Regions from separate parts of the Lentibacillus songyuanensis genome, predicted to be linked through region 4. Evidence: predicted binding sites of a transcription regulator. Region 4 holds the regulator's gene; each other region holds the start of a gene.

Evidence for each region. The regulator Rex, encoded in region 4, represses fermentation and respiration genes when NADH is low (regulators of the CRP and FNR family bind a similar motif). The targets are predictions, from matches to a motif close to TTGTGAAATATTTCACAA.
Region 1: the regulator Rex is predicted to act here: its motif matches at 2,163-2,180, upstream of WMZ97_RS10530 (nitrate/nitrite transporter).
Region 2: the regulator Rex is predicted to act here: its motif matches at 4,395-4,412, upstream of qoxA (cytochrome aa3 quinol oxidase subunit II).
Region 3: the regulator Rex is predicted to act here: its motif matches at 3,639-3,656, upstream of WMZ97_RS14930 (cytochrome c oxidase subunit 2A).

What each region holds. Positions count from the first base shown of each region.
Region 1 covers NZ_JBCLVH010000009.1:363-7,954, forward strand. Annotated here, with positions in the region: gene WMZ97_RS10525 (hypothetical protein) at 220-450, opposite strand; gene WMZ97_RS10530 (nitrate/nitrite transporter) at 568-2,067, opposite strand; gene WMZ97_RS10535 (hypothetical protein) at 2,562-2,771, shown strand; gene WMZ97_RS10540 (hypothetical protein) at 2,941-3,222, opposite strand; gene WMZ97_RS10545 (MBL fold metallo-hydrolase) at 3,398-4,198, opposite strand; gene WMZ97_RS10550 (DUF3231 family protein) at 4,383-5,366, shown strand; gene WMZ97_RS10555 (PadR family transcriptional regulator) at 5,525-5,803, shown strand; gene WMZ97_RS10560 (pentapeptide repeat-containing protein) at 5,836-6,555, shown strand; gene WMZ97_RS10565 (hypothetical protein) at 7,101-7,394, opposite strand.
Region 2 covers NZ_JBCLVH010000031.1:686-8,277, forward strand. Annotated here, with positions in the region: gene WMZ97_RS19865 (SDR family oxidoreductase) at 1-244, opposite strand, end outside; gene qoxD (cytochrome aa3 quinol oxidase subunit IV) at 498-782, opposite strand; gene qoxC (cytochrome aa3 quinol oxidase subunit III) at 785-1,381, opposite strand; gene qoxB (cytochrome aa3 quinol oxidase subunit I) at 1,381-3,327, opposite strand; gene qoxA (cytochrome aa3 quinol oxidase subunit II) at 3,374-4,282, opposite strand; gene WMZ97_RS19890 (aminopeptidase) at 4,760-6,001, opposite strand; gene WMZ97_RS19895 (LysR family transcriptional regulator) at 6,374-7,291, shown strand; gene WMZ97_RS19900 (5-methyltetrahydropteroyltriglutamate--homocysteine S-methyltransferase) at 7,392-7,592, shown strand, end outside.
Region 3 covers NZ_JBCLVH010000016.1:24,836-32,427, forward strand. Annotated here, with positions in the region: gene WMZ97_RS14910 (carboxypeptidase M32) at 1-576, shown strand, start outside; gene WMZ97_RS14915 (SCO family protein) at 616-1,200, opposite strand; gene WMZ97_RS14920 (b(o/a)3-type cytochrome-c oxidase subunit 1) at 1,261-2,913, opposite strand; gene WMZ97_RS14925 (cytochrome c oxidase subunit II) at 2,910-3,392, opposite strand; gene WMZ97_RS14930 (cytochrome c oxidase subunit 2A) at 3,417-3,569, opposite strand; gene WMZ97_RS14935 (type III polyketide synthase) at 3,869-4,957, shown strand; gene WMZ97_RS14940 (isoprenylcysteine carboxyl methyltransferase family protein) at 4,954-5,460, shown strand; gene WMZ97_RS14945 (cold-shock protein) at 5,742-5,942, opposite strand; gene WMZ97_RS14950 (formate--tetrahydrofolate ligase) at 6,281-7,592, shown strand, end outside.
Region 4 covers NZ_JBCLVH010000017.1:4,479-12,070, forward strand. Annotated here, with positions in the region: gene WMZ97_RS15330 (ABC-F family ATP-binding cassette domain-containing protein) at 120-2,045, opposite strand; gene moaC (cyclic pyranopterin monophosphate synthase MoaC) at 2,230-2,724, shown strand; gene WMZ97_RS15340 (redox-sensing transcriptional repressor Rex) at 2,726-3,355, shown strand; gene WMZ97_RS15345 (DUF2268 domain-containing protein) at 3,499-4,329, shown strand; gene WMZ97_RS15350 (hypothetical protein) at 4,415-4,690, opposite strand; gene WMZ97_RS15355 (class I SAM-dependent methyltransferase) at 4,865-5,602, shown strand; gene WMZ97_RS15360 (YdiK family protein) at 5,630-5,833, opposite strand; gene WMZ97_RS15365 (CPBP family intramembrane glutamic endopeptidase) at 5,881-6,597, opposite strand; gene groES (co-chaperone GroES) at 6,896-7,180, shown strand; gene groL (chaperonin GroEL) at 7,219-7,592, shown strand, end outside.

The DNA of each region.
Region 1 (7,592 bases), on a different contig from region 4:
TACTAAAATTTAAAGTCAATCCTTTTTTTGGTTACTTCTTTAAAATAGACTAAATGTACGTAAAATACAAAAATCGTAAACAGGCTAATGTCAATCATCTTGTGTCAACCGTAGAACTTGCATCCGCGGTTGGTCAAATTCAAGGACACACACCAGAGAAAGATATTAATCCACTAAAAAAGAAGAAAATCACAACAGGTGATCTTCTTCCTTTTTTTGTTAATTTATCGCCGTTTGATCCTTTTTATTCCATCCAAGCTGCACCATTTTCTCAACTTGTTCGGTCGGCACGTGTGTCTCCTGAACAATCTGCTCGATGGATACATGAGGATGCTTGGTAATGAAATGTCTAACTTTGTCACTGGCTTTGAGGCATGCTGGACACATCATAAATGGGCTGGATTCCATTGGCAATTCACACAATCGGCACGTTCTCGCAAATACATCCATTCAATCACCCCTTATGCCTTTAACCTTATTATAGAGCAATCGGCAAAATTCAACAATGTGATTATGGGATTTTTTGCAAAAATGAGTCTTTTGGCGCTGTTTTGCACGTTTTATTTTTTACTTTTTCACCTCAGAAATGTCACTCATCATGCCAACATAATATTGCGGCTGACCTTTACTATTATTCAGCTGGCTGATGATTAGCCATTCGGGATAGATTTCCCCATTTTTTCGTTTGTTCCAGATTTCCCCTTCCCAATAGCCTTTCTCTCCAATAATCTTCCACATTGATTCATAAAAAGTCGTATCATGTTCACCAGATTTCAACACACTTGGCGTTTCCCCTTTTACTTCTTCTTCGGTAAATCCGGTTATTCGTGTGAAAGCCGGGTTCACATTACGGATAACACCATGCCTGTTAGTCACCATGATGCCTTCCGCAGTTCCTTCGATGATTCGCCGTTCGATATTCAAACGATCCTGATAATACATATAAATAACAAGGACAAAGCTTACCAGCGCAAATTCAGACAATGCCATAAAACCAATGGCATAATGTCCAGTTAAATTAAATACCGTTGTTAGGACAATCGGTGGAAAAAAGCCGCCGAGCCCCCCCATTGCTGAAACAATTCCATTGACAATTCCGGCCTGTCCAGCGAAATGCAGTGGGACAAGTTTAAATATCGTACCGTTGCCAATACCAACAAAAATAGCCACAGAAAGTGTACCAAACGTATAAATACCGATGGTTGGCGAAAATGACAGGATAACCCCGGAAATACTCGTTCCCAGAAAGATAATCATCAAAATAAAATAGGGATTAAATTTGTCTGCCAGCCAGCCTCCCAATGGACGCACCACTGTCGCTAACACAATAAATCCGGCGGTTCGGAGTCCAGCATCAACCGGATCAAGTGTGAAATGGGAAACTAAAAAGTTGGGTAAATATACGGTAAAGGCAACAAAAGCACCAAATGTAATAAAGTAGAAAAAGCTCAGAAACCATAATGTTTGATTACGGTAAACGCTTTTGATTTGCCCTACCATAGAAACTCTAACCTTTACTTCTTTACGATCACCCATAATAAAGTTAATCACGATAAATACTAATAACAAAATCAAATAAAAACGAACGGTACTTTCCCAGCCAATCGATCCAGCCAGGATAGGAGCAAAGAATGTACTGATTGCTGTTCCAGCGTTCCCTACCGCATAAATTCCATTGACCAATCCATGTTTTTCTTTTGGATAATACTTTGGCAGCGAGGTTACCCCAATCGAGAAGGTCGCACCCCCAACCCCTAAGAATAACCCACTAATAATTAAATCAGCATAAGAAGTCGCAATACTCATGTAAAATACCGGAAAAAGAAGTACAATAAAACTAATCATAAAGATTGTCCGGGCACCGAAGCGATTTGTATAGAACCCTAACGGAACCCTAAGCAACGAACCAAGAATAACCGGAATCGCCGTAACGAGTGACATTTGACTGGCGGTTAGCTGAATATCCTCATTTATAATTGGCATCAACGAAGAAATGAGTACCCACACCATAAACCCTACAACAAGACTGAGCGATTGCAGTGATAGTTGTACATTTGGTCTATTCATATCAATCATCCTTTCTACTTTTAGCTTGTTGCCATGTGTTGATCTTGATTTATCTACTTTCATTATATCAGCTTATGGCATAAAGGTTGGGTCATCTGTGAAAAATGTCACAATCTTGTCGTGAACTTTATGACACCTTTTTGACAGTCATCTATATCACGTTTGAAATCGGTTTATTAAATTTTTTAGAGCGTTTCATATTTATCATCCTAACAGGGTATATTAAGCAAAATCAATTTTTCCAAGGTGCGTTATGAAACTATTCACTTTCATTTTCATTTTCGCTATTATTATCATTTTTGTTAGACCTGCTAATTCAAAAACCAAAAAATTAGATTCTGCAATCTTAACGACTACATGAAATCTTGTAAATAGTACCAGCAAAGGAGACTAATACCACAATTGTCGAATGTTATTTTATTTCTGTTTTATAGTTTACATCCATATTTTTAGGGAAAAAGAAAAAGTACCTATAAACAACAGGCGGTGGCATAATGTCGTATGAGATGGTGAAACAGTGTATGGACCGTTTATTGATGAATAATAACAATCTTACGCTTCGTAAATACCCAGCATTCCCTTATGGACAACAATTAATCGATGATGAAGGTGACTATATTGTATTTTTCTACCATATCGATCGGGACAAAGTAATGTATTTTTTTAAAGGGGCAAAGGATTATTGGTTCCATATTGAAAATTGACAACTTCGGGGACAGTCCCCAATGACATAAACCCTTGAAATAGCGTATCGCAGTCCACTAAGTCATCAATCGCATCAACAGTAAGCACATTTTCCTCAATATATTGCAATGGATCCATCTGATCATCTCGTAGCTGTGTGAGACCGGTTTTCTTCAAATCGACTAATAATTACTCCAAAAATGACTCCTGATTAATTGTTTCGTTGACCAACCCATCCGTAAAGAATATCCCTACTTTTAACGTTCCATTCTTGCCTACCAGCATTTCCCGATAAACAATATCATCACTATTTCCGGTAGTTTCCATGATTTTTTGTTTGCTCTCATCCAAAGACGATGAAAGCCGTCTTTGATTTATTCCGTTTAGCTTTCTCCCCTTGTTCATCTTGCCCAGACGCAGAGCGTTTGGAATGATATGATATTTTTTTAGTTGCATTTTTTTCGGTTTCATCGTGTGATCGCCCCACTACTTTTAAAATTCCCTTTCTTCTTAAGGTGTATATTTTCCATTTGTTGCATTAATATGTAATAACTTGATGAATAAATGGGTTTTTAACTGTTCTTTGCAAATTACAACTTTAAAAGCACAATCCAGAAAATGGATTGTGCCCATTTACAAGGTTTGTTTATATTTCTTCGGAAAGAATAGAGGTAATCACATGCAGCGAATCCCACTCACCACCGGAAATGGCGATAATCTTGTACTTTTCGGGGAAAAGTTTCTCCCTGATTTCTTCAACCGAAAGACCATGCTGGTGCAGATGCTTTACCTCCCCGCTCAGATTTTCCAGATATTCCAGTTTTTGTTTGATCATCTTTCGTCCTTCCGGTACATACCCTGCGTGACAACAAAACATTGCTCCAAAATCATAGGTGAGCAGCTTTTTAATCGAATCCATTGTTGTCGGAATCGATTCACTACCCATAATCACTTTTGTTTTTGGGTTAACATACAGATCACCAGCGAACATAATTCCCGCTTCCTGATTGTATAACGCGTTATGATCAGACGCGTGTCCAGGTGTATAAATCACCTGCCACTCCTTGCTACGTGACCGGACTGTGTCGCCCATTGGTATGGCGTGGAATTTTTCCCGTTTCCCCCAAATGAACTGACGGTATTCAGGGTAGGGATAGGATTTAGCGCAAATATCAATGCCCTTGGGATGGAGATAAATGGGAACATCCCGGTTTTCCTGAATCCATGGTGCCGTTCCCGTGTGATCCTCATGGCTGTGTGTTAGGGTGACAAGGTCAAATGCATGCTTATCATAAAATGGGATCAGTTCTTCCACCAGTCGCTTAGGGCCAGTATCCACTAGCATGCCATCAGTTAGAAAAACGTAAACTCTATTTATTTTTTTGCCCTCCATGATGATATCCAGCTTGACGCAAGTAACATCCTCTTCCTCTGTTATGTGAATCATATATGTATACACCCCCCTGATTTACTATTTCATATTTTAACATAACTTTGATTTCACCACTATCAGTTAGGTCCAATCATGCAGCCTTTTATCACGTTTCAACCTGATGAAATCACGTATAAATCCGTAAAATAACTACAAAATAACACTGGACTTTGCAAAATTTATGGAGAGGAATGTTTTGATGGTTAATCAACCAAAAATGAGTGCAGCAGAGCTTGGAGCATTGTGGATGACATATCAGAAAAAAACAATGATATTACGGTTCTTGGAGTATTTCATCGAAAAAGCGGATGATCAAAAGGCAAAAGATCTAATGGAAAGCTTATGGGACGAAATAAATCCCATGGTCATCGAACTTAGGAGCATGTTGGAAAACGACGGGGCAGCATGTCCAACAGGATTTACCAAAGAAGATGTCAATCTGAATACACCACAGCTTTATGATAATGGGTTTGACATCATGTTCTGCAGGATTTTAAAGGAAATCAGCATGGGAATGTACGTGCTTCATATGACGACAGCATACCGGGAAGACATTGTACAGTTTTATAAACAGCTTACAAGTATCACACAAGCCTATTATCATCACTTTACCCAATATCTCCTTGATAATGGATTCCTTCCCCGGCCAAATTTTACCGTGATGCCTGTATCTACCGATTATATTACGAATAAAGATTATGTAAAAGGAACGAATCTTTTTGGTGAAAAACGGGTGTTAAATACGGTTGAATTTGGCATACTTTACCATACCGTGGAAACAAATATTACGGGTATGCAACTGATGGCGGGCTTTGCACAAACTGCCAAAGATGCCGACGTAAGAAAATATTTTACAAAAGGCCGGGAGCTTTCTAAGGAAATTGTAAATGAAACCGGTGAAATCCTGCTTAAGAATAATATTCAAGCTCCCGCAACACCAGGCGGCACAGTAACAAGTTCCACTGAGGCGCCATTTTCCAATAAGCTAATGATGTTTTGCAATTACCAGTTGGGTGGGTTTAGCATGGGTGGTCAAGGTTTTAGTGCAGCATTTATTTTGCGAAATGATGTGACAAGACATACTATCACATTTGCGAAAGATATCTTTGAATACACCATGGAAGGTACGAAATTAATGATGGAAAAAGGATGGTTGGAAGAGCCACCGAAAATGGATGTTTGAAACCTAAGGGACAGGTCTAGATTTTTAAAATCGATCTGTCCTTTTTAGATATATTACCTTGACTATCATAGTAATATGCTATATATTATACACAAGGAGGTGAGGATGTGGTTCAAGCAAAACTATCCTCTGACCTACTTCGTGGGCATGCGGATACGATGATTTTAAAACTTTTATTAAACGGCGATAAATATGGCTATGAAATTAGTAAACTAATCTTGATGAGTTCAGGAGGGCAATATGAATTAAAAGAAGCAACCATGTATTCCAGTTTAAAACGGCTTGAAAAGGAAGGAAGCATTCAATCCTATTGGGGTGACGCTACCCAGGGCGGACGGAGAAAATATTATACGATTACCGCCGCCGGAGAAGAAACATATAAACAAAACAAACAAAACTGGGAGCAGGCAAAACAAATACTGGATCGTTTGTTGTAAGTAAAAAATTAAAAAAGAAAGGAAAATGATCAATGATTGACCAAATAAAAGCACATGTGCACAGCATTTTTGCACCGTATCAAAATGTAAAATCCGCCCAAGAGCTGGAAGAGGAGTTATCGGAAAATCTCAAAGAAAAATTTGATGACTACAAACGAAACGGATATCGTGATGAGGAAGCATACCAGTTTACCATTGATTCAATCGGTGACGTATCGGAGTTGGTCGAATCCATTAATTTGCAGCACAATGAGTTGGAACAGGCTGTACGCATGAATTATTCCCGTCAGCGTCTTCGTGATTCCGATTTCCGCTCGGTTTCGGTTCACGATGGGAAATTTAATGCCTGTGATTTAAAAAGTTCAGATTTTAGCCACGCTGATCTAACAGACAGTATTTTTAAAAGCAGCAACTTACACAATTGTATTTTCGAGGATGCTAATTTAACTGGAACGCTATTTAAAAGCACAAACCTAAAAGGAGCTACGTTTAATGGTTGCAAATATGACCGTGCATACTTCAAAAGCTGCAATTTAGACGGGTTAGTTTTTGATGGAGAGTATTTTAACGGAACCATTTTTGAAGGTTCCACACTGAAGAAAGCAACATTTCGTAATACCACCCTTATGAACACCCAATTCCGCTTGTCAGATATGAAAAAAACTGACTTCTCGGGAGCAAAGATGGATAAGTTAACCTATAACTTTTTAAATGGAGCTAAGGCGGATCTTAGTAACGTAACGATTATATAGAGGGAGGCATTATCATGAGTATCGCGACCGCTATTGTTGTTTCTACGGCAATTATTTGTGTGACCATATTTATCACAGGTGTTACGTTAAAAGGAATGAGTATGAGAGATTGATACCATAATAGCCAAGGTGATTTTTCGATAAACCTTGGCTATTTATCAGTGAACTTCCTTCCCAAAAAGAGTTCGCTACTGTTTTTCCTTATTGCCAATGAAACCCAAGTATGTTTTACATAGCCCAGCATTACATATCCCAACCTTCAGGGTTCTCATATTTTGCCTTGGTGGAATTTTACGTATTTGCGGGTCTTTAAGTGGTAATCTTGGTTTTCGGAAATATAAGAGGCGCAGCGATATCTTAAAATGCGGGGCAAGTAATTGTTATTTTCGGTGGCGAGAATTGTATTATTGAAAAAATCGTGTTGGGTTTATTATGGAAGGCGAACAAAGGAATGACAAACAGTTCCTTCATTTATCCTTTTTGGATAAAAAAAGGTTTTCTAGCCTGTGTCCTGTTCTAAAATAGAGAAATATCGAACATTCCCGTCAATAGGCAACATTTCGCAGTTTTTTCTCATGCTGATTGGATTTGCTAGCAAGATAATCGACCGTTTCCTGTGTTTCCGTGAATTCCGCACGCAATCCTTTAAATTTATCATCCATTCGATCCAAGCGTTGATCAACCTGGTCAAATCTCTGATTCATCTGTTGCCGCATGTCATTCATTTCTTGCTGCATTTCTTGCCTTATTTCATCTTTCATCTTGTCCATTCCTTCATGAATTTCAGCAGAAAATTGTTTCAATGCTCCCCTAATCTGTTGCAAAGCAGATTGTTCCATGTTTATCACCTCCAATTCGTATTTGATTTTATTATACATTAAAAGGCACGAACATTGAAGAAAAAAATCGAAATATCTGTAAATTTATTGGAAGTTACCCGCCAATTCAATCGCCCCAAAATATTCATTCAATATAAACAGCAATCGTATCTTCACTTGCCGATTGCACAGCAACAATTTTACCGGTGATTTCCCGAT
Region 2 (7,592 bases), on a different contig from region 4:
CAAATGCTTGTTTCGCACGCTCAGCCAGAGAATTGACATCTTCTGGTTTTGTCATATCTGTTTTAACACATAGCGTTTTTTCTTTCTGGTCAATCTCTGATGCAATTTCCGCAATCTTTTTCTCATTTCTTGCAGCAAGCACTACATTCGCACCTGCTTCGACAAGGGCTTTGGCAATTGCGGTACCAATACCACTGCTTGCTCCAGTAACAATAGCTGTTTTTCCTGTCAATTGTTTTGTCACTATCCTATACCTCCTTCATAGCAATAGGTTTCATTTGCAATACGTACATTCATTCTATAATAGTTATCATGCACAATACAATTATTACATAAATAGTTAAAATTACGAGCATTATTCATACCAAGTAATAAGCGTAAATAACTTCTACCATAACCTTAAAAAGGGATACGAAAATCACTGTGATTTTCGTATCCCTTTATAATTATTGGTGTTTTGTCTTGGTATACCCGTTAGACAGAGTGATGTTATTCTATTAAGCCATATCCCATATCATAATGAGTAAGGTACCGAAAATACTGAACAGTGCAATCGCAAACCCGTAAATAAGATTTGTATAAATGGAGTGTTTATCCTGTGTTTCTCCAGCATGCATAAAGATAACCAATTGCACAAAAGCTTGCACAAATGCGGTGATCAGGAGAATGGTCATGCCTGCCATAAACGACAGGTTAAAGAAATAAACACACAGAGCAATGATCGTAAGCACCAGGGAAAAGGCAAAGCCCATTACTTGTTTTCGTGGAAATAATTCACCCATGTTTACATCATTCCTTTCAAGTAAATGAAGCTAAAGATAAAGATCCACACGATGTCGAGGAAGTGCCAGTACAGGGAAAAGATGAACGATTTGTTCGCCGTTGACGCGTTAAAACCATTTTTCTTTACCTGCAGAATGATAAACAACCCCCAGAATAAACCGATTGTCACGTGGACACCGTGTGTGCCAAGTGTCGTTAACAGACTGGCAGTGAAAGCACTAATTTGCAGGCCAGCGCCAATATGGACATAGTGTACAAACTCGTAAATTTCGACACCCAGGAAAGTTAGACCAAGAACCAATGTGATGGCAAAGAAGCTCATCATTGCTTTTCTGCGGCCGATCCGCATGGCATGAACACCAAGACCAATGGTAAAACTGCTCGTTAACAAGACAAAGGTTTCAATGAGTACTGGTCCAATTTCAAAAATTTCTCCGCCTGCCGGTCCGTTTCCGACGCGGTTTTCCAAGGTAAAGTAAGTAGCAAACAGTGTTGCGAACAGCATAATCTCGGCACCAAGGAAAATCCAAAAGCCGACAATATTTAATTGGTTTTGTTCTGAACGATATTCAAGTGGAAGCGCATGATCCATTTTCATTAGCTAACACCTCGCATTTTCTTTTCCGTGTCTTCAATTTCTTTTACGGAAATATAGTGCCCATCATCTTTTTCAAAAGAACGATAAGCCATGAAGCCAAAGATAACTAGTGTTGTAATAATTGCCGGCAGCCACATGCTAAATATGAAGGCGAATCCCCATGCAAAGAAAATACAGCTTAAAAGGAATGGCCAGCCACTGTTATTTGGCATATGAATTTTTTCTATTCGTTGACTAAAAATCGGACGCCCGTTTTTCTTATGACCCCAGAATGCTTCGATTGAATCGACTTCTGGGGTCGCTGCAAAGTTGTATGCGGGCACTGGACTGTGTGTAGCCCACTCTAAAGTCCGTGCATCCCATGGATCTGAGCTGATCTCACGAGAAGCATAGCGTACACTGTAATAGACATTATAGACGATCAATGCAAAGCCGATTGCAAGTCCAATCGCACCGGCAAATGACAGTAAGTTGAGAGGTCCATATCCGGCTGCTTCAGAATAGGTGTACATTCTTCGGGCTTGACCATCAAGGCCAGTAAAGAACATCGGAAAGAATGTCACGTTAAAACCGACAACGATAAACCAAAATGCCCATTTGCCGATTCGTTCGTTTAACATGAAGCCAAACATCTTCGGCCACCAGTACGTTAGCCCAGCGAGCATAGCGAATACAACTCCAGGAATAATGGTGTAATGGAAATGGGCTACTAAGAACATCGTATTGTGATATTGATAGTCCGCACTTGCCATTCCAAGCATGACCCCCGTCACACCGCCAATAGTGAAAATGGGAATAAAGGCAATCGAGTAAAGCATCGGTACCGAAAATTTAATTTTTCCTTTCCACATTGTCAATAACCAGTTAAAGATCTTAATCCCGGTTGGTATCGCAATCGCCATTGTGGTAATCGCGAAAATACTGTTCGTCAATGGACCTTGCCCCATTGTAAAGAAGTGGTGGGTCCAAACCAGGAATGAAAAGAACGAGATGATCACGATGGAAGCAACCATTGATTTATATCCGAATAAATTACGTCTGGAAAATGTCGAGATTACTTCACTATACACACCGAATGCCGGCAGAATTAGAATATATACTTCCGGGTGTCCCCAAATCCAGAACAGGTTGGCCCAGAGCATATCCATACCGCCATTCGTCGTGGTAAAGAAGTTTGCCCCGAATAACCGGTCCATCGTCCCTAATAGTAGTGTAATCGTTAATACTGGAAAGGCAAACACGACAATCAAGTTAGTAATAAACGCGGTCCAGGTAAACATTGGCATTTTCATTAATTTCATACCAGGTGCACGCATTTTTAAAATGGTTGTGATAAAGTTAATCCCGGAAATTAACGTTCCGATTCCGGCAATTTGAATCGACAGCATATAATAGTTGGTTCCTACTGATTGACTAAAGTCATTGCCAGCAAGCGGGAAATATGATGTCCAGCCTGCATCTGGCGAACCTCCGACCACGAATGAAATATTAAATAACATCGCACCCATGAAATATAGCCAAAAACTAAGGGCGTTTAATCGTGGAAACGCAACATCCCGGGCACCAATTTGTAATGGAACGACAAAGTTCATTAATGCATAGATAAACGGCATCGCCATAAAGATGATCATGACAACTCCGTGGGTGGTAAACACTTCATTGTAATGCTGGGCTTCCAAAAAAGTATTATCCGGCACAGCAGTTTGTGCACGCATCATAATGGCGTCGACCCCACCGCGGAAAAGCATGAGTAAAGCGGAGATTAAATACATAATTCCAATTCGCTTGTGATCCACTGTTGTCAGCCATTCACGCCATAAATAACCCCATTTTTTAAAGAAGGTCAAACCAGCGATAATCGCAATCACTGTTAGCCCAATAGCAACCATCGATGCATAAATAAGGGGATCTGCATGTGGGATGGCAAATCGATCAAAGTAATTCATACGTTTTCTCCTTTCAAAAGTCGTTACAAACGCTCAACCGGGTATCTCAATGATGGTGATGTTTGGAATCATCCATTTTGTCTTTTTTATCCATGTGGCTTGTATCAGATCCATGCTGATGACCACCATGATGACCCTCTGGTGGCGGCAGGAATGATAAGTGTGTACCACGAAACGTCTTTTGACCAAGGTGACCAGGCTCTAGTAATTTATCAAATTCAGTTTCTGTAAGAGGTTTTGCGGTCTTTTGCACATCTTCTACCCATTCATCAAATTTCTGTTGTGGCATTGCTTTCACCTGAAACATGTTTTCCGCGAATCCTTCTCCGCTAAAGTTAGCATTTCGTCCCATATATTCACCCGGTTCGTCAGCAGCTAAGTGTAATGTCGTCACCATGTCAGACATCGCATATTTTTGTCCGCCGAGCTGTGGAATCCAAAAACTAGTGATCGGTCCGTACGAATACAGTTTAAATTCGATAGGACGATCGGTTGGGATGTACAAGTAATTCAATGTCTCAATATCTTCTTCCGGATAACTGAAGTGCCATTTCCAGTTCGAACTGGATGCATAAATCGTCATTGGTTCCTGATCGTCATATCCGGTTGGAGTTGCTTCCACCTGATACGTCGATTTGACGGTCACAACGGAAAGAATCACAATAATGATCACCGGAATAGCGACGATGATGGATTCAAGCCATTTACTTCCTTCGATATGTGGTGGTTCATAATCATCTGGTTGTTTGGATGCACGATATTTGATAACAACAAAAACTAACAGGCTAAATACCGCGATGACAATGATGGCCATTGTTGCAATCGAGATCCAAATAACATTGGTGGTTGTCTCCGCTTGTGGTCCTTTGGGATTTAACACCATAATCGGCTCACAACCGGCAAGCGTAACAAGTGTAATGATCAGCGAACTTAAAAAAGCCCATTTTATTTTCAATGAAAGTGCCCCTTTCCTTGTGATGTAGCAGTTTTAATCATGTAATTAAGTGATCTATGTCACTGTCTTTCTACTAATATTAATGCCAGATAAGAGGATAAAGGGCAATAACATGTGACATTTGTCACAAAGTATTCAATAATATATGTCACAAATTGTTCATGAATCATTACTTGTGAACAATTTGTGGCAAAAAAGAGAAGAGAGTGAGATGTATTAATGTGATTTATTGAGCATGTATATGCGCGAGGGATAACAAGAAGGGGTTGCTGAAAAAGCGAATAGCTGTTACAGTTTTTAAAAATCGCTGTTAAAATGTGTACAAAGCCGCCGGTAAACGTATGAATGACAAATAGGTAAAGTATAATTTACTACATTCAGTTAGTTAAAGATAGCTGTTATTCAGTAATCTTGGACAGGCGTCATGTCCCACCATTAAAAAGATGGTGGGACAGCGGAACGACCCCTCCGTATCAGCTATATCGCCCAGTCCCCATTACGAAAAATAGGAACAGCTGTCCCATCTTCCTTTATGCCATCAATATCCATTTTGTTGGAACCAATCATGAAGTCAACGTGGGTTGTTGATACATTCATGCCATGTTCCTGTAATTCTTCCTCACTCATTTTTGTGCCACCTTCTATGCACGTTGGATAGGCAGCGCCAATTGCCAGGTGATTCGATGCATTTTCGTCAAACAGTGTTTCAAAGAAGGTAATGCCTGATTGTGAAATTGGCGATGGATCCGGAACTAAAGCGACTTCACCAAGACCTGTTGCTCCTTCATTATCCTCCACTAATTTTTTGATTGCTTTATCGCCTTTTTCGGCGGAAATAGCGGTAATCTTTCCATCTTTAAAATGTACCTTGATACCTTCGATTAACGTGCCGGCATAGCTTAGCGGTTTGGTGCTGACAACAACCCCATCCATTCGGCGGGTATCAGGCGCGGTGAACACTTCTTCCGTTGGCATGTTAGCGATAAATTCCTCGCCCTTTGGATTGAAGCTTTCCGCACTCATCCAAATATGGTTCTTAGGCAGGCCAAGTTTTAAATCGGTGCCAGGAGCAGTGTAGTTTAATGCATCAAATTGATAGTTATTCAATATGGTTGCTTTTTCCTTGAGTGTTTCTTTATGTTCATCCCAGACAGCAACTGGGTCATCATGATAAATGCGACATGTTTTAAAGATTTCATCCCATAATGCATCAACCTGTTCCTCAGATGTTTTTAAATCCGGGAAGACAGCTTTGGCCCAATCCACACCAGCTGCAGCAGCTACAGTCCATTTTAAGTCATCATTTTGTGTGGCCACGCGCTGGGCTTTGAATGCTTTTCCGGCGACTTTCTGATAGGCAGCCACTTTATCGGGATCCACTTCATTTAATAAGTTCGGGTCATTGGATAAAATAGAAAGCCGACAAACACGATGGTTCAATACATGGTCTTCGGATTCGTCAATCGCATATTTTGGGATATCAGTCAGTAATTCTTCGGACTGATTCATGTAATGTTCTTTCGTAATCGCGTCATCCGACCATTTTACGATGACTTTATCAGCGCCAAGCGCATAAGCTTCTTTCGTGACCAAACGGGCTAATGGTGCCTGTTCTACGGCGATGGTCATTTTCACCCAATCACCAGGTTGAACGTTAAGTCCTTTTGCAACTAATAGTTTTGCATATTTTTGCAGGTTCGCTTGATAGTTGTCTAGCATGTATGTACCTCCTAAATTCTCTTAGTCATTTTAGTATAGTGAAGCAAGGGTGTGAATGCAAATAAATGGAAAAGCTGAGTACGCCAAAAGTAACCGTGACGATGTTTGCTCTAGAAACGCTTGAACAATATGTACTACTGTATGAATTTGGTTTAAATAATCATAAAATTTGACTGTTTCTCAACCAAGATGCAACGTCTCATGATATACTTACTGAAAATTAGAGGGGGATAACAATGGGGAAATCCATTCGCGACGGACAGCTTAGAGCTGATATACGAATGGGACGAATCGGGCTTTTGGGGTCATGTAGAAAAATAAGGCGTTATCCCTTGTGTCAAACCACTTTTAATGAAAGGAAGTGAATCCTAAATGACACTTCAACAGTTAAAATACGTAATTGAAGTAGCGAGAAGCCGTTCGATTAATAAGGCAGCACAGAACCTGTTCATTAGTCAGCCAAGTCTTTCGAATTCATTAAAAGAGCTCGAGAAAGAAATGGGGATTACGATTTTTTTACGGACAAACAAGGGAATTCGGATCACGCTGGAGGGGACGGAGTTTCTAGGGTATGCAAGACAGGTGGTGGAGCAATCAGAGCTTCTGGAAAACCGCTATTCCAACACACCAGCACCACAGCAGCATTTCGCTGTGTCGGCTCAGCACTATGCATTTGCAGTAAGTGCTTTTGTACGGCTGTTAACGGAGTACGACCGGGAAGAATATGAGTTTACGTTGCGGGAGACGAGGACATATGAAATCATTGATGATGTGAAAAATTTACGGAGTGAAATTGGTATTTTATATGTCAATGCGTTTAATAGGAAGGTGATTCACAAGTTCCTGCGAGAAGGAAATTTAGCATTTCATGAGTTGTTTGAAGCAAATCCGCATGTGTTTATTAGTGCAAATAATCCACTAGCCGCTAGAGATTCTGTAACATTATCTGACTTGCTTCCTTTTCCATATCTTTCATATGAGCAAGGTGATTATAATTCGTTCTACTTTTCAGAAGAGATTCTCAGTACCCTGTCCAGACCAAAGAATATTCGGGTGAGTGACCGTGCTACGTTGTTTAATTTACTTATCGGTTTAAATGGTTATACCATTTCCACGGGTGTGATTAGCCATAAATTAAACAGCAAAGATATTATTGCTGTTCCTTTGGAAGTGGATGAACGGATTACAGTTGGATATATCACCCATAAGCACATTACAAACAGTCAGCTTGCTACTATTTATATTGAGTATTTAAAAGAATCCATTGAAGAGGGATTGCGTCAGTTATAGTTTAAGACTATAGCAAGACATAGGTTTTAGGTGTTACATTATAGGAAACGTTTCATGCTACACTTTCCTTACAGAATCAAAGAAAAAGGAGAGGGTAAACATGGGAGTAGAACTAAAAGTGGGAAACCGTACAAATGCACCATTTCGATTTGACAATGTAGGGAGCTTTTTACGTCCGGAAAAGTTAAAAAAAGCACGGGTTGCCTTTGCTGAGGGGACACTTACTGAAAGTGAATTGAAAAAGGTGGAAGATGTATGTATTGCTGATTTAATTCAAAAACAAAAAGAAGTGGGACTGCAA
Region 3 (7,592 bases), on a different contig from region 4:
GCTTTTTGGCAATCCCATTACAAATCATTCGAATCGTACGCACCAAAACATTTCAACACGGTAGCCCTTGATGACTTTTACCGAGCAATCAATGAGGTAAAGCCATCACTCATCCGGATTGAAGCAGATGAATTAACGTATCCATTACATATTATGATCCGGTACGAGTTGGAAAAGGCGTTAATGAACGATACCATCAAGGTGGCTGAATTGCCACACCTCTGGAACGAAAAAATGGTAGAGTATTTAGGTATTAACCCAACATCCGATCAAGACGGTGTACTCCAGGATATCCATTGGGCAGGTGGTGATTTTGGTTATTTCCCATCGTATGCATTAGGATATATGTATGCAGCACAATTTCAGCATACAATGGCAAAGGAATTAAACCTGGATGAAACAGTTGCAAGCGGGGACTTTAGTCCAATTAGAGCATGGCTAAAGAAAAACATTCACCAATATGGAAAAGCGAAGAAACCACTGGAAATTATTCATGATGTGACAAACGAAGCGTTAAATCCCGATTACCTGGTTACTTATCTGAAAAATAAGTATACAACGATTTATAATTTATAAGAAAGAGGAGAGCAGCCAGCTCTCCTCTTTTAGTAGTTATTAAATTGAATTCATAATTCGTTTATAAACTCGATCCTGATTAAATCCTTTACCCATGGGAAATTGCTCTACTAAATTATTATTTTGATCCAAAAAATAAGTAAACGTGGAATGAATAATATCGCCTGTTCCTGGATCTCGGTATAAGAAGCCAAGGGCATCGGCAACTTTTTTCGTATCTTCGTCCGTACCTCGTAAAAAGGTCCAGCCATCATTCTCTGAGGTAACCTCGAAATTACTGGCATAGTTTTTTAATTTTTGTTTTGTATCATGTTTGGGATCGATCGTTATCGTAATAAATTCCACTTCATCCCCAAAAACACCCTGTTTCATTAGCTTTTGCCGAAGTTTAGACATTTCCAATGTAGTCGTAGGGCAGACATCCGGACAATTTGTATAAATAAATTCGATGAGGCGTACCTTTTTTGGCATATCAGCAAATGAATAGTCATTGGCAAATGCTGTTTCCATGACAACTTCAGATGGTAATTCAGCATTTCCTGGCCGAATGACCTTCAAGTAAAAAATCCCTGCTGAGATACCGATAACTAACAACACTGCAAATGTAATATATAACTTTTTCAAGCATCTTCCCTCCAATACACAGAAAGAGGGGGAAGACCTCTTTCCTGTGTTGTTTACCCGTTACCAGAACTTATACCCTGGTGATCCGGGTGGTGCATTCTGAATAATATCAATGAATGGTATCGTGTATGCAAAGAGAATCAATGCAGCTGTCACGCCAATCCATAGTTTCCAATTTTCCAGAATTTTAGGGGTTGGGCCGGCAATGTCGGCTACTGTACCAACTGGAAACTCTTCCTCACCTTTTGGTGCAAAGAAGGCCAGATTGATGAAAATAACAAGCATAATCACCATTCCAATAAATAAAATCGAACCGCCGACTGCTTGGGCAATCTGATACGCACCAAATCCCGCTGTATCTGCATTACCAGCGTATTCAGAATAAGCGGATCGCCGTGGCCCGCCTAATAAGCCTTCCCAATGCATCGCACCAGACATAATAGCCATACCTACTGACCAGACGATCGTTTGAATAATTCCCCAACGATTCATACGCGCTGTTAATTTCCGACCTGTTATCGATGGAATCAGCCAATATGCGATTCCAAAGAATGTCAGGATAACCGATGTTGCTGCTGTTAAATGGAAGTGTCCAGTGACCCAAATCGTGTTATGAATAACTTGGTTCATTTGATTGGATGCGTTAATAATACCTCCTGTACCAGCAGGGATAAACCATACCATGCCAATGAACGGAGCCAAAAATCGAACATCTTTCCAAGGCATTTTCTTGAGCCAGCCAAACATTCCTTTTGCCCCTAATTCCCGACCTCTCATTTCAAAGGAAGCAAAGAGGGAGAAGGCAGTCATTAGTGATGGAATGACGACCAGGAATGTTAAGACAACCTGCAAGTATTTCCAGAATGGATCGATTCCAGGCTCTGTTAGCTGATGGTGAAATCCAACTGGAATAGAGAACAATAACAATAAAATAAACGATAAACGTGCTAAGGAATCAGAAAAAATCTTTCCACCAATAATTTTTGGTATAATGGCATACCAACACATATATGCAGGCAGCAGCCAGAAATAAACAAGTGGATGACCAAAATACCAGAACAGGGTACGGCTGACTAACACATCAATCGTGTCGGTTAGACCTAGTGACCATGGAATAAATTGAATGAGTGCTGTTGCAGCAACTCCAAGTGTTGCAATTTGCCATAGCAGCATGGTGATGACACCCATGTAACTAAGTAACGGTGTTCGCTGACCACGATTTTCTTTTCTCCATCGCGCATGACGGTGGAAGATCACAAACCCTTCCAGCCAACTGCCGACAATCACTAGCACCAGGCCAATGTAAAATGCCGGATGTGCTTTCAATGGTGCATAAAACGTATAAAGCACGGAAGCCTCATTTAACAATATAACGGTGGCTGTACAGGCAACACCAATAACCATCAAGCTGAAGCCAATCCAAGCCAATTTTCGTTCTCCGGTACTATACGCACCAGCCGTTTTACTCTGTGCGGCGATTACAAATCCCACGATAAAAAAGGTAGTTAATACAAGTCCTAAAACAACCCCGTGCAATGTAAGTATTTGATAATATCCAATTCCGGCTGGTAAGGTTACTTTTCCCGAGCGGACAAGCGTTTGTAATAATCCAGCTGTTGCACCAAGCAATAATGCTGTGAACGCGACAATCATATGGGCCATCGTTAACCTTGCATCAGCAGTTGCGATGCTTCTCAATGACTTTTTCATCATTCCATCACCTCTATCGTTGCAGTCATATAATGGTGTCCTGTTCCACAATATTCATTACATAATAATGTATATTTTCCAGGTTTATCGAATGTATTGGTGTACGTACTGATATATCCAGGTTCGAGCATCATGTTTACGTTCGTACCAACTAATTCAAACCCATGCACCACATCTTTGGTGGTGGCGTTAAAGTGAACAGTTGCCCCTTTTGGAATTTGTACGAGCTTTTCATTATTTCCTACATCATAATTAAAAGCGGACGCTACAATTGTAAGCTCGTATTCGTTATCACCTAATTGTTTCAACCCTGGGTTATCAAATGGTGCTTGTTCATCGACTTTTTCCGGGTCAAGGGTGACAGCACAGCTTGGTGGTTGATTCCCTAAATAGAATGCACTAATCCCTATAATAACAAGAAAAATGAGTAATGTAGCGGTTCCAGATAATAGCCAAATCTTTTCATACTTGTGCATATGCATGTTTGTTGTCGTCTCCTTTCTACTTTAACGGGATAAAAACAGGATCCATACTCCAACCCAAGATACGATAATAAAAGCGCCCAATAACATTACCGAAGCAAATGTACCTTTAAGTGAGCTGTTTTGTTTGGATTCAAGCTTCTCCACGCTCTTTTGCTGGAGCTGATGATTTGCCATCGCCAATCCTCTCCTTTCAAGCATGATGTCGTTCGATACCATTATTCTTACGCAATTCGAATGTTCCGGCTGTGATAAACATCACAATTAGGTCGATCGTCATAAATTCGACAAACATTTATCCTGAAAACGTGATTTTGAACAAACATTTTTCATAATTTCAATGAAACGGCACATCCTATCCATAATGGATATCGCATTAACTTCGACGTTATTGTCGAAAAACTACTTCATTACGTTCTGATATCCGATGAAACGATCAAGAGAGCCTGTTCAGGCAGAAATGTAAAGGTGATAGAATGACGTATATTTGTTCGGCCGGCATTGGTGTTCCCGATTATGAAATTAGCCAGCAGGAAATTAAGGAACTAGTTAAAGGGTTATTTCCATATACAGAACGGCAATTAAATCGATTACTTCCTGTCTTTGACCATGCCGCAATCGAGAAACGGCAATTCGTTGTCCCAATGAATTGGTTTCAACAGGCACACACCTTTCAGGAAAAAAACAAATTATATCAAACGTACGCCATCCATTATGCATTACAGGCAATGGATGATTGTTTAACAAATAAGCGATTTGTTAAACAAACAATCCCTTTTGACGCAATTGATATGATTATTTTTATTTCCAGTACTGGTATTGCAACGCCATCACTTGATGCGCATTTGCTGAATCAGCGACCATTTCGTGAAGATGTCGAACGCATGCCGTTATGGGGATTAGGATGTGCTGGGGGAGCTATTGGATTATCCCGGGCATATGATTACCTGACTGCTCACCCCAAAAAGACTGTTCTCATTGTCGGAGCAGAGTTATGCAGCCTCACCTTTCAAAAGGAAGACCATAAAAAGAGCAACTTGATTGGTAGTGCTTTATTTGGTGATGGAGTTGGGGCAATCTTTTTATGCGGGAATCAATCAGCCTATCGAGCAAACCGGACAAAAGTATTGCCAAAAATCGTTCAGACAAGTTCTTTTACCAAGAAAGACAGTCTTGGAGTAATGGGGTGGGATATTACCAATAATGGGATGGAGGTCATCTTTTCAAAAAGTATCCCAAATTTGGTGCAGACACTCTGGAAAGATCATATCGATGCATTTTTTAAAAAACTAGGCACAACCGAAGCCGGGATTCACTCGTTCATTGTCCATCCTGGCGGCAAAAAGGTATTAGCGGCCATGGAGGAGACAGGAAACATTTCTGTTAAAAAGTTGGCGCATTCATACAACGTCTTACGAAATCATGGAAACATTTCCTCCGCGACCATTTTCTACGTTTTAAACGAATGGATGAACGAGCAATTTTCAGGAAATGAACAAAGCATTGTGTCCGCCTTGGGACCCGGTTTTAGTTCAGAATTATTATTATTGGAGTGGGGCATATGACATTATGGATGGGTATTTTAGTTGGCGCAATCATATGTCAACGGTTTGTCGAGCTTTACATCGCAAAGAGGAATGAAAAATGGATGATAGAACGTGGCGGGATTGAACAAGGTAAAAAACATTATAAATGGTTTATCATGCTTCATGTACTATTTTTTTTAGCTGTCATTGTGGAAGCAACTGCCAATCCAGCTGAGAGGCAATTAAATTACTTCCTGTTTGCGGTTTTTATCGCAACACAAATTGGCAGAGTATGGTGTATTCATACGCTTGGAAAGTTCTGGAATACAAAAATCATCGTTTTGCCGCGAGTTGCACTAATTAAAAAGGGACCTTATAAATATATGAAACACCCGAATTATCTCATCGTGCTGATCGAGCTATTTGTCATTCCATTGTTACTTGGAGCATATTTCTCCGCGATCCTGTTCCCGATGCTGCATCTTGGTCTGCTTCGATTGCGTATTCCGCGAGAAGAGCGGGCATTAACAAAAGCAACGTAAAAAAATGAGCTTTTATCCCGCCTTTACGGGCCTGCACGATGCAGGCCATGCCGATGTTGGCACAGGACGTACCGAATCTTAGTCGGCGTTCCTTTAACCGGGCGCTTGCGCCTTTGTTCCTCTACAGTGGGGGAGAAAGGGGAACCCCTACTGAATGAAGTTTCACTTTATTCAGTGAGATTCTACTGCCTGTTAAGGCGGGATAAAAGCGTATATCTATTCCATGAAAAGACACAAATAGAGCGGTAATCTAGTGGATTACCGCTCCAGTTATATTTAAATTATTTCTTCACGACGTTCGCTGCTTGCGGGCCACGTTCACCTTCAACAATTTCAAACGACACTTCTTGTCCCTCTTCAAGTGTTTTGAATCCTTCTTCTTGAATAGCGGAATAATGTACAAATACATCGTTTCCATCTTCAATTTGAATGAAGCCATAACCCTTCTCAGCGTTGAACCATTTTACTACTCCGTTTTCCATTGTATTTCGTCCTCCCTAAAACTTTCACGAGAAAAGCATGCATATACATCCTCTAACACGTGGTAATAATACAAAGCTCAGTATAGAAAAGGCAGCCCTATAGAAGCGTAGGATCATAATTGCATCCACTTCTATAGAAGCTGCCTGTCATTCATGATTCCATACATCTTCTTTGCTTGAGTAAATAATAGCTCATTTTACTTACTCAGTCAAGGATTAGGCAATAAAATTCAATGTTTTTTCGAAACTTTTCGGCTATATTTTTCAAACATTTCACGATATAATGGAGACACTTAAAAAACGACAGCTCACATAAAGGCGGAAGGGATGTCATAAACATGAAAACTGATATTGAAATTGCCCAGGAAGCAACGTTAAAAACGATCGCAGAAATCGCTCAACGTCTTGAACTTACAACAGATGATTGGGAACCATATGGACATACGAAAGCGAAACTGTCGGATAACCTGCTTCAAAAGCTGGACAAAAATCCGGATGGGAAAGTCATTTTAGTTACGTCCATTAATCCAACACAAGCAGGTGAAGGAAAATCCACGGTAACAGTTGGTTTAGGACAAGCATTAGATAAGATTGGAAAAAAAGCGATCATTGCTCTGCGTGAACCTTCCCTGGGACCGGTTATGGGAATGAAAGGCGGAGCTGCTGGCGGTGGCTATTCTCAGGTGCTTCCGATGGAAGATATTAATTTACATTTTACTGGCGATTTGCACGCGATTACCAGTGCGAATAATGCATTAGCAGCGTTAATCGATAACCATATTCAACGAGGAAATGCCTTACAAATTGATCCGCGCCGTATCGAATGGAAACGGGTCATCGACATGAATGATCGTGTGCTTAGACAAATTGTCGTTGGGCTTGGCGGTCCAAAACAAGGTATACCAAGAGAGGACGGTTTTACAATAACCGTAGCATCAGAAATAATGGCTGTTCTCTGTTTAGCAACAGGGTTAGATGATCTAAAGGAACGATTGTCCCGCATTGTTATTGGCTATACGTATGAGGAACAGCCAGTAACCGTGAAGGATTTAAAAGTCGAAGGTGCTCTGACATTATTATTAAAAGATGCAATTAAACCAAATCTTGTTCAGACAACTGAAAATACCCCAGCCATCATTCATGGTGGTCCTTTTGCCAATATTGCTCATGGGTGTAATAGTATCATGGCAACCAAAACAGCGGCAAAATTGGCCGATTATGTGGTAACGGAAGCCGGATTCGGGGCTGATCTTGGCGCGGAGAAATTTCTCGATATAAAAACAAGGGCAGGGGACTTTGAACCAAGTGCTGTTGTAATTGTAGCAACAGTCCGGGCATTAAAAATGCATGGTGGCCTGGCAAAAGATCAGTTAACCGAAGAGAATGTAGAAGCATTAAAATGGGGAATGACAAACCTCAAAAAGCACATCGAAACCATTGAACAGTTTGGTTTGCCATATGTGATTGCTATTAATAAGTTTCCAACAGACACAAAAAAGGAAACCGATTTTATTAAGACATGGTGCAATGAATTAGGGGTTGATGTTGCCTTAACCGATGTGTGGGCAAATGGTGGGGATGGTGGAATCGATTTAGCAGAAAAGATTGTTCGAAAAGCAAATGAACCTTCTCGTCATTTCCAACGGATTT
Region 4 (7,592 bases):
GGGCGAGGCCGTCTATCTATGAATAGTTATCCACAGCCATAAAAATTTATAATTTCCTCTAATTTCCTAGACGATGAAAAAAGCACCAGGTAAACATTAGATCCTGGTGCCTATTTTCTTTAATCCTCCTGTAGATCCGTCCATTCTTCCATCAACTGCTCCATCCTTTCCTTGAGCGCACTCGTTTGTTTCGTTAAATCTAATGCTTTTTCATGATCCTGGTAAATTTCCGGTTCGGTCATTTGATGTTCCAAATTAACCAGATCTTCTTCCAGTTGTTCAATCGTTGTTTCCAATTCTGTTATCCTGCGTTCGGTCTTTCTTTGTTCACTCAGTCGCTTTTTTTCCTGTTGATAGGTTGTGGACGCTTTTTCCTTTCCTGTTTGAACGACTTCATCGGTTTGACGTAAGCGTTCACGTTCTGCCTCTTCCTGTTTTTTCTCGATGTAATAGTCGTAATCCCCTAAATAAACGGTAGCACCATCCCGTTGCATCTCGACAACCTGATCGGTAATTCTATTGATGAAATAGCGGTCATGGGACACAAATATAATCGTTCCGGGGAAATCGATTAATGCTGCCTCCAGCACTTCTTTGCTATCAATATCCAGATGGTTTGTTGGTTCATCAAGGACTAACAGGTTTGCTTGCTGCATCATGAGTTTTGCCAGCGAAAGCCTCGCTTTTTCGCCACCGCTTAAGGAATGTACCTGTTTTAACACGTCATCCCCGGAAAATAGGAAGTTTCCTAGAACAGTACGAATGTCTCGCTCGTTTACGCTAGGATGTTCGTCCCATAGCTCCTGGAGTATGGTTTTTGTTGGTGTTACGTTGGTCTGTTCCTGATCATAATAGCCAATTTGTACGCCGGTGCCAATTTGAATGGTTCCGTGGTTTGGCTTATATGTGCCGAGTATGGTTTTAAGCAGGGTAGTTTTCCCTACACCATTTGGACCGACCAGCGCAACACGGTCTCCCCGGTTGACGCAAAGATTCACATGTGAGAATAACGCTCGCTGCTCATCTTCATAGCGAAAAGAAACATCGTCCAGCTTTAGTACGTCATTTCCACTTCGGCGAGTGATGGTAAATGAGAAATTTGCGGAGGATTCATCACCAGCGGGTTTGTCCATTTTTTCCATCTTCTCTAACTGCTTCCTGCGTGATTGTGCGCGTTTTGTGGTGGAAGCCCGGACAATATTTTTTTGGATAAAAGACTCCATTCGCTTGATTTCGGTCTGTTGTTTTTCAAATTCCTTCATCTCTTGTTCAAAATTTAAAGCTTTTTGTTCAAGAAATTTGCTGTAGGTCCCATGATATTTTTTGGTTCGGTGATAGGAGATTTCGTAAACGATCGTAACGGTTTTATCCAGGAAATATCGGTCATGGGAAACGATGGTTACTGCTCCGGGATAATTGGTCAAATAATTTTCCAGCCATGCCAGTGTATCAATGTCGAGATGGTTGGTTGGCTCATCCAGGATCAACAATTCTGGTTTCATTAAAAGCAATTTCCCCAATGCCAGACGTGTTTTCTGGCCTCCACTTAATTCATTAATCGGTGTTGCATCATCATAATCGAGAAAATGGAGACCAGCCAGTACGGATTTAATATCTGTTTCATAGCGATATCCGCCACCAGCTTCAAATGCCTGTTGTTTGTTATCGTATTCTTTCAACAGCTGGTCATATTCTTTCGTTGACATGGAGGCTGCGTTTGCCATTTGCTCTTCCATACGCCGTAACTGTTTTTCCTGTTCCATTAAATGCTGAAAAACCGTAAGCATTTCCTCCCATATTGTTTTATCGGACTCCAGTCCAGTATGCTGTGACAGGTAGCCAATGGAAAGATCTTTCGGTTTGTGTATTTCTCCATCATCATACGAGAGCTCTCCAGCCATAATTTTCAATAGTGTTGACTTTCCTGCGCCGTTCCTCCCAACAATCGCAATTCGGTCTTTGTCTTGTATTTCCAGCTTTATATTAGATAAAATTTGCTCCGCACCAAAGGATTTGGAGATGTCATTTAACTGCATGATAATCATTTCGTTCACCTCATCCACAATAGTGTATCGTATTATTGGCATGTTAGAAAGGGGGATGGTTAAATCTCTCCTTTAACCGGGCACTTCTGCTTTTAAAATCTTTGTGAATTTAATCACGACTTATTGATTCTTTTCTGATAAACTAAGAGATGTAGGCAACGAATAGTGAAATGGGGTTGAGCAAATGGCAGATTTCACCCACTTTAATCAACAAGGTCGCGCCCGAATGGTTGATATAAGTGAAAAGGCTGAAACAGAACGGACAGCTATTGCAGCGTCTAGTGTAAAGGTCTCAGAAGAAATTTATCAAAAAATCAACGATAATCAAATAGAGAAGGGGGATGTGCTGGCGGTAGCACAAGTGGCTGGAATCATGGCTGCTAAGAAAACGTCAGACTGGATCCCTATGTGTCACCCATTGCCATTAAAAGGAATTGATATTACGTTTGATTGGCATATGGATGGGGGCAGGTTTGAATTATGTATTAAAGTATTTGTGAAAACAAAAGGAAGTACAGGTGTAGAAATGGAGGCACTAACTGCCGCTTCTGCAACTGCATTAACGATTTATGATATGTGCAAAGCGATTGATAAGGGAATGATCATCGGGGAAACTTGTCTTTTAGAGAAAAAAGGCGGGAAATCTGGGGATTACTATCGCGAACGGGAAGGAGAGTAAGATGGAACAGCATAAAATTCCACAAGCAACAGCAAAACGACTACCGTTATATTATCGATTTTTAAATAATTTACATCATCAAGGGAAAACACGGGTTTCATCGAAGGAATTAAGCGATGCGGTCAAGGTTGATTCCGCAACGATTCGACGGGATTTCAGTTATTTTGGGGCATTGGGTAAAAAGGGATATGGTTACAATGTCGAATATTTGCTTGGGTTCTTTCGGAAAACGTTGGATCAGGATGAGATGACCAAGGTTGCGTTAATTGGTGTCGGCAACCTCGGGACGGCATTTTTACATTATAACTTTATGAAAAACAATAATACGAAAATCGTCATGGCGTTTGACACGAATGCAAGCAAAGTAGGAACAGACGTTGGCGGGGTGCCTGTTTATCATATTGATGAACTGGAGGACAAGCTAAATGACGTCAAGGTTGCCATCTTAACCGTTCCAGCCAGTGAAGCGGACGGAATCACCGAACGACTTGTGGAACAGGGAATTGCCGGGATTCTTAACTTTACCCCGGCGAGGATTACGGTTCCAGAGAGTATTCGGGTGCACCACATTGATTTGGCTGTTGAACTGCAATCCCTTGTGTATTTTTTAAAGCATTACCCTTTGGACTAACGATGAACATCGCGTTAGTCTTTTTTTTGGGGATAAAATGAACAAATTAGGTTATGTATCATACAGTATATTAGTCATCTTTTGTTGAAACAGTTTATACATGGGGACAGCAAGATAAAGATGGGAAAAGGATTTGATTGGAAATGGCAGTTGTGCAGACGGGGAAGTGGCTTGAAGAATATCTCACGAAGAAGGAGAAGGAAACATCACGAGCAAAGATCAGAAAAATTCAGCAGGAGCAAATCAGTAAACGACTTATCTCCTATTTCCAACCTGCAACAGCGGCAGAGATTCATATGCATCTATTGGTAAACGGCCTCTTTTCGCCAAGTTCAAATGATAAAGCAATTATCCAATCATTGGTTGAAAATAAGTGTTGGGACACGATAAAGACGTTGCTTGCCAAGCTCCGTAAAGATTGGGACGGTCCAGATGTACCCGTGTTTATTTTCCCCTCTGATGAACAAAACCGGAGTCTCCAGACTGATTTTAATGGATTATCTGGTTTATCCTACGAAGATAAGGTTTTTTTATTCATTACCCGACACAATAAAAAAGTAGAGTTGGAGAAACTGCTGACACATGAATACAATCACGTATGCCGGCTCCAATATTTGAATAAGCGGGATTCAAAGGTCGATATACTGGATTCCATTGTCCTGGAGGGCTTAGCCGAAATGGCTGTTCAGGAGCGGCTAGGGCAGGAGCATATTGCTCGTTGGGCAACCATTTATTCATCTAGTACGGCTCAACGACACTGGGAGAAGTGGTTGAAATCAAATCTATCCGTGAAAAAAACACAGCGTCGACATGTTGAATTGTTGTATGGAAATGGCTTTATTCCAAAATGGGCTGGCTATAATGCGGGATATCATATGGTGTCGTCGTATATGAAAAACACCGAAAGAACGATAAAGTCAACATTGGATGTACCAGCGGAAACCATTCTTGAGATGTCGGATTTTTCAAGGTAAGATCAAAAAGTCCGCCATTGTAGCATAGCAGACTTTTTGATAACATTTTGTGGGCGAAAGGAAAGAGGAATTTAAACGAATAGGATTACCAGAAGAATAAAGGGCTAAATGCTGCGATGGCGGTAAGGGCGATTCCCGAGGCAAAACCAAGGCCGAAGCCGCCCCAGCCGCCACCCCAACCCCATCCACCATATCCGTAGCCGAATCCACCAAGATTTCTATTTCCCATTGGACGCAGGTATACATGGGTATTATTGACACGATCAATTACCCCACGATGTATCCGGCCATCCCTTGTTCTGATTTGAACAGGTCTACCAACACATCGCATGCATTGATGGTAATAAGGATTTACAGGCATCTTTGAATTTACTCCTTTCATGAACAATATTGATTTATATGATTGTGTGTATCTACAACAAAGGTGAAAAAACGAAGCATTCCACTGCTGTAATATTACCTTATGCAGTTATCCCCCTTCTGATTGGACAAAAAGCTCAATATTGCTTAAAAAACAGGAACGGGAAGTGAAACAATGGAAAGCTACACCTATCATGATTTACTGGCGTATCTCGGGGTGGGCGGGGCGCATCCGGGTGGCTTGGCAGTTACGAAAGAAATCTTACGGGATCTTCCTATTAAACCAACGGACCATATTCTTGATGCAGGTTGCGGGACGGGGCAAACGGCAGCTTATTTAGTAAACACATATGGTTGTCATGTAACAGCTATCGATCAGCATCCCATGATGGTTGAGAAGGCACGAGAACGGTTTAGCAATCAAAAGAACCAGGTCGATTTGCTGGAGGGAAATGTAGAAGCAATGGATTTAGAAACAGGATCGTTTGATTTCATTGTCGTGGAGTCGGTAACCGTCTTCACCACTATTCGAAAGACGGTGAACGAATACGCCCGCCTTTTGCGTAAGGGCGGTATTCTCCTTGATCTGGAAATGACTGCAGGCTTCCCTTTTGCTAAGGAAGAAATCGATGAATTCCAATCATTATATGGTATACGAGAGGTCCCGGGACAAGCGGAATGGATGCAGCTGTTTAAAACGGCCGGATTTCACACTGTGGCTATCGTCAAGGAACATACGGTTGCTGAAGCGGTAAATGAGGAGTCTTTTCAGGCCGATGCGGTTTTTGACCAGGAAATAGACTTATCCGAACCACTTGATCCTGTGTTATATGAAATTTGGTTTCAGCATCAAGCGTTAACACAAAGATTTGCCGATGTATTAAAATATGTTGTGTATAAGGCGGAATTATAAGCTTTAAAAAACAAGAAGGGAGAATAATCACCCCTTCTTGTTTTTACGTGTAAGCCGAAAATGAATCAGCATTAAGCGTATGGAGACACCAAATTGGAGGGTAGCAATGATTGCCAGTATGATTGTGGAAGTATTCCAAATGGTATCGTTAGCTGTTAATGTTGCAATATACGTGAATAAAAGTCCCATTAAAAAGTAAATAATGGACATTACTTTCGGTGATGGTTGCATAATATCCTCCAAACATAAAGCTTTTTCAGGTAGGTTTGTTACAGTGTTTAATGCATGCCGATAAGAATCATTTGGGCTTTATCGACTTGCTCCATCATTTTTTCAAGTTCTTCCGGTGAGAACAGAAGCTGAATCATGACGGAAACGGTGTTGAGTGTCATATGTATCAGGATGGGTGCGATAATCCGCTTGGTTTTTACATAGACAAACGCAAATACAAAACCCATGGAGGCATAAACAAGAATATGTTCCGGTTCCTGATGAATGATCGCAAATATTAAGGCAGATAATAAAGCGGCGAAAAAGAAGTTCATCCGTTTATAGAACCAGCCGAAAATGATTTTCCGAAAAATAATCTCTTCCAGAATGGGTGCAATCAATGCTGGGATGATAACAAATAAAGGATAAGAACGTGATATTGTGATGATCTGATCCGTGTTTTTGGAGTCAACAGTAATCCCAAACACATTCATTTCGATCAGTGTTGCAATGTATTGAGAAATGTAGGCTAACACAATACCAGCAACTATCCAGGCGATGGTGGTTCCCCAATCGGTTGTGTTGCGGTCTTGACTTGCTTGCATAGCGGGTTTCATTAACAATAAGGTAACCACAAGCCCTACGATAAAGCTGAAGATTGTCCAGTAAATCGATATGTTTATTTTGCTAAAGGGGGTAAGGGCGTGTATGAGTGGGACAGCAATGATAACCGAAAATTGCATGACAATATAGGTTAGAATGACGTACCAATATCTTCTCGTCAAAATAAAACGACTCCTTTTGTATGTAGTGAGATCATAATAGTGTATGCGTTGATTAAGGTATCTATTAGCGGTATTTTCAAAGACCTATTCCATATCTTAGCATATTTTTCTCTTTGGTAGTAATGATACTGTCGCTTGTGTCGATTTTTGTCAATCAAAGGAAGTGAAAAAAAAGTAGACAATGCTTGCATTTTTTTGCTGTATTATTTATTATATTAAGTGGAATTAGCACTCACCATCAATGAGTGCTAATAAATCAAAAATACATTATAGAATCGAATTAAGGAGGTTGTCTACATTGATCAAACCACTAGGAGATCGTGTTGTAATCGAGCTTGTTGAACAAGAAGAAAAAACTGCAAGCGGTATCGTACTTCCAGACTCTGCTAAGGAAAAACCACAAGAAGGGAAAGTTGTTGCTGTCGGTTCCGGACGTGTAACCGATAATGGGGAAAAAGTAGCCCTTGAAGTGGCAGAAGGTAATTTGGTTATTTTCTCTAAATTTGCAGGTACGGAAGTGAAATATGAAGGCACTGAATACTTAATTCTTCGCGAAAGTGACATTTTAGCTGTTATTGGCTAAAAATTTATCGTATACAAATTTAAGGAGGGCATTTAAAGATGGCTAAGGAAATTAAATTTTCAGAAGACGCTCGCCGTGCAATGCTTCGCGGTGTTGATACATTAGCAGACGCAGTTAAGGTAACATTAGGGCCAAAAGGTCGTAACGTTGTTTTAGATAAAAAATTCGGTTCCCCATTAATCACCAATGATGGTGTAACGATCGCGAAGGAAATCGAATTGGAAGATCACTTTGAGAACATGGGTGCACAGCTTGTATCTGAAGTAGCATCTAAAACAAATGATGTTGCCGGTGATGGTACAACAACGGCAACAGTACTTGCCCAATCCATGATTCGTGAAGGCTTGAAAAACGTTACATCTGGTGCTAATCCTGTCGGTGTTCGCCGTGGTATCGAAAAAGCGGTTGAAGC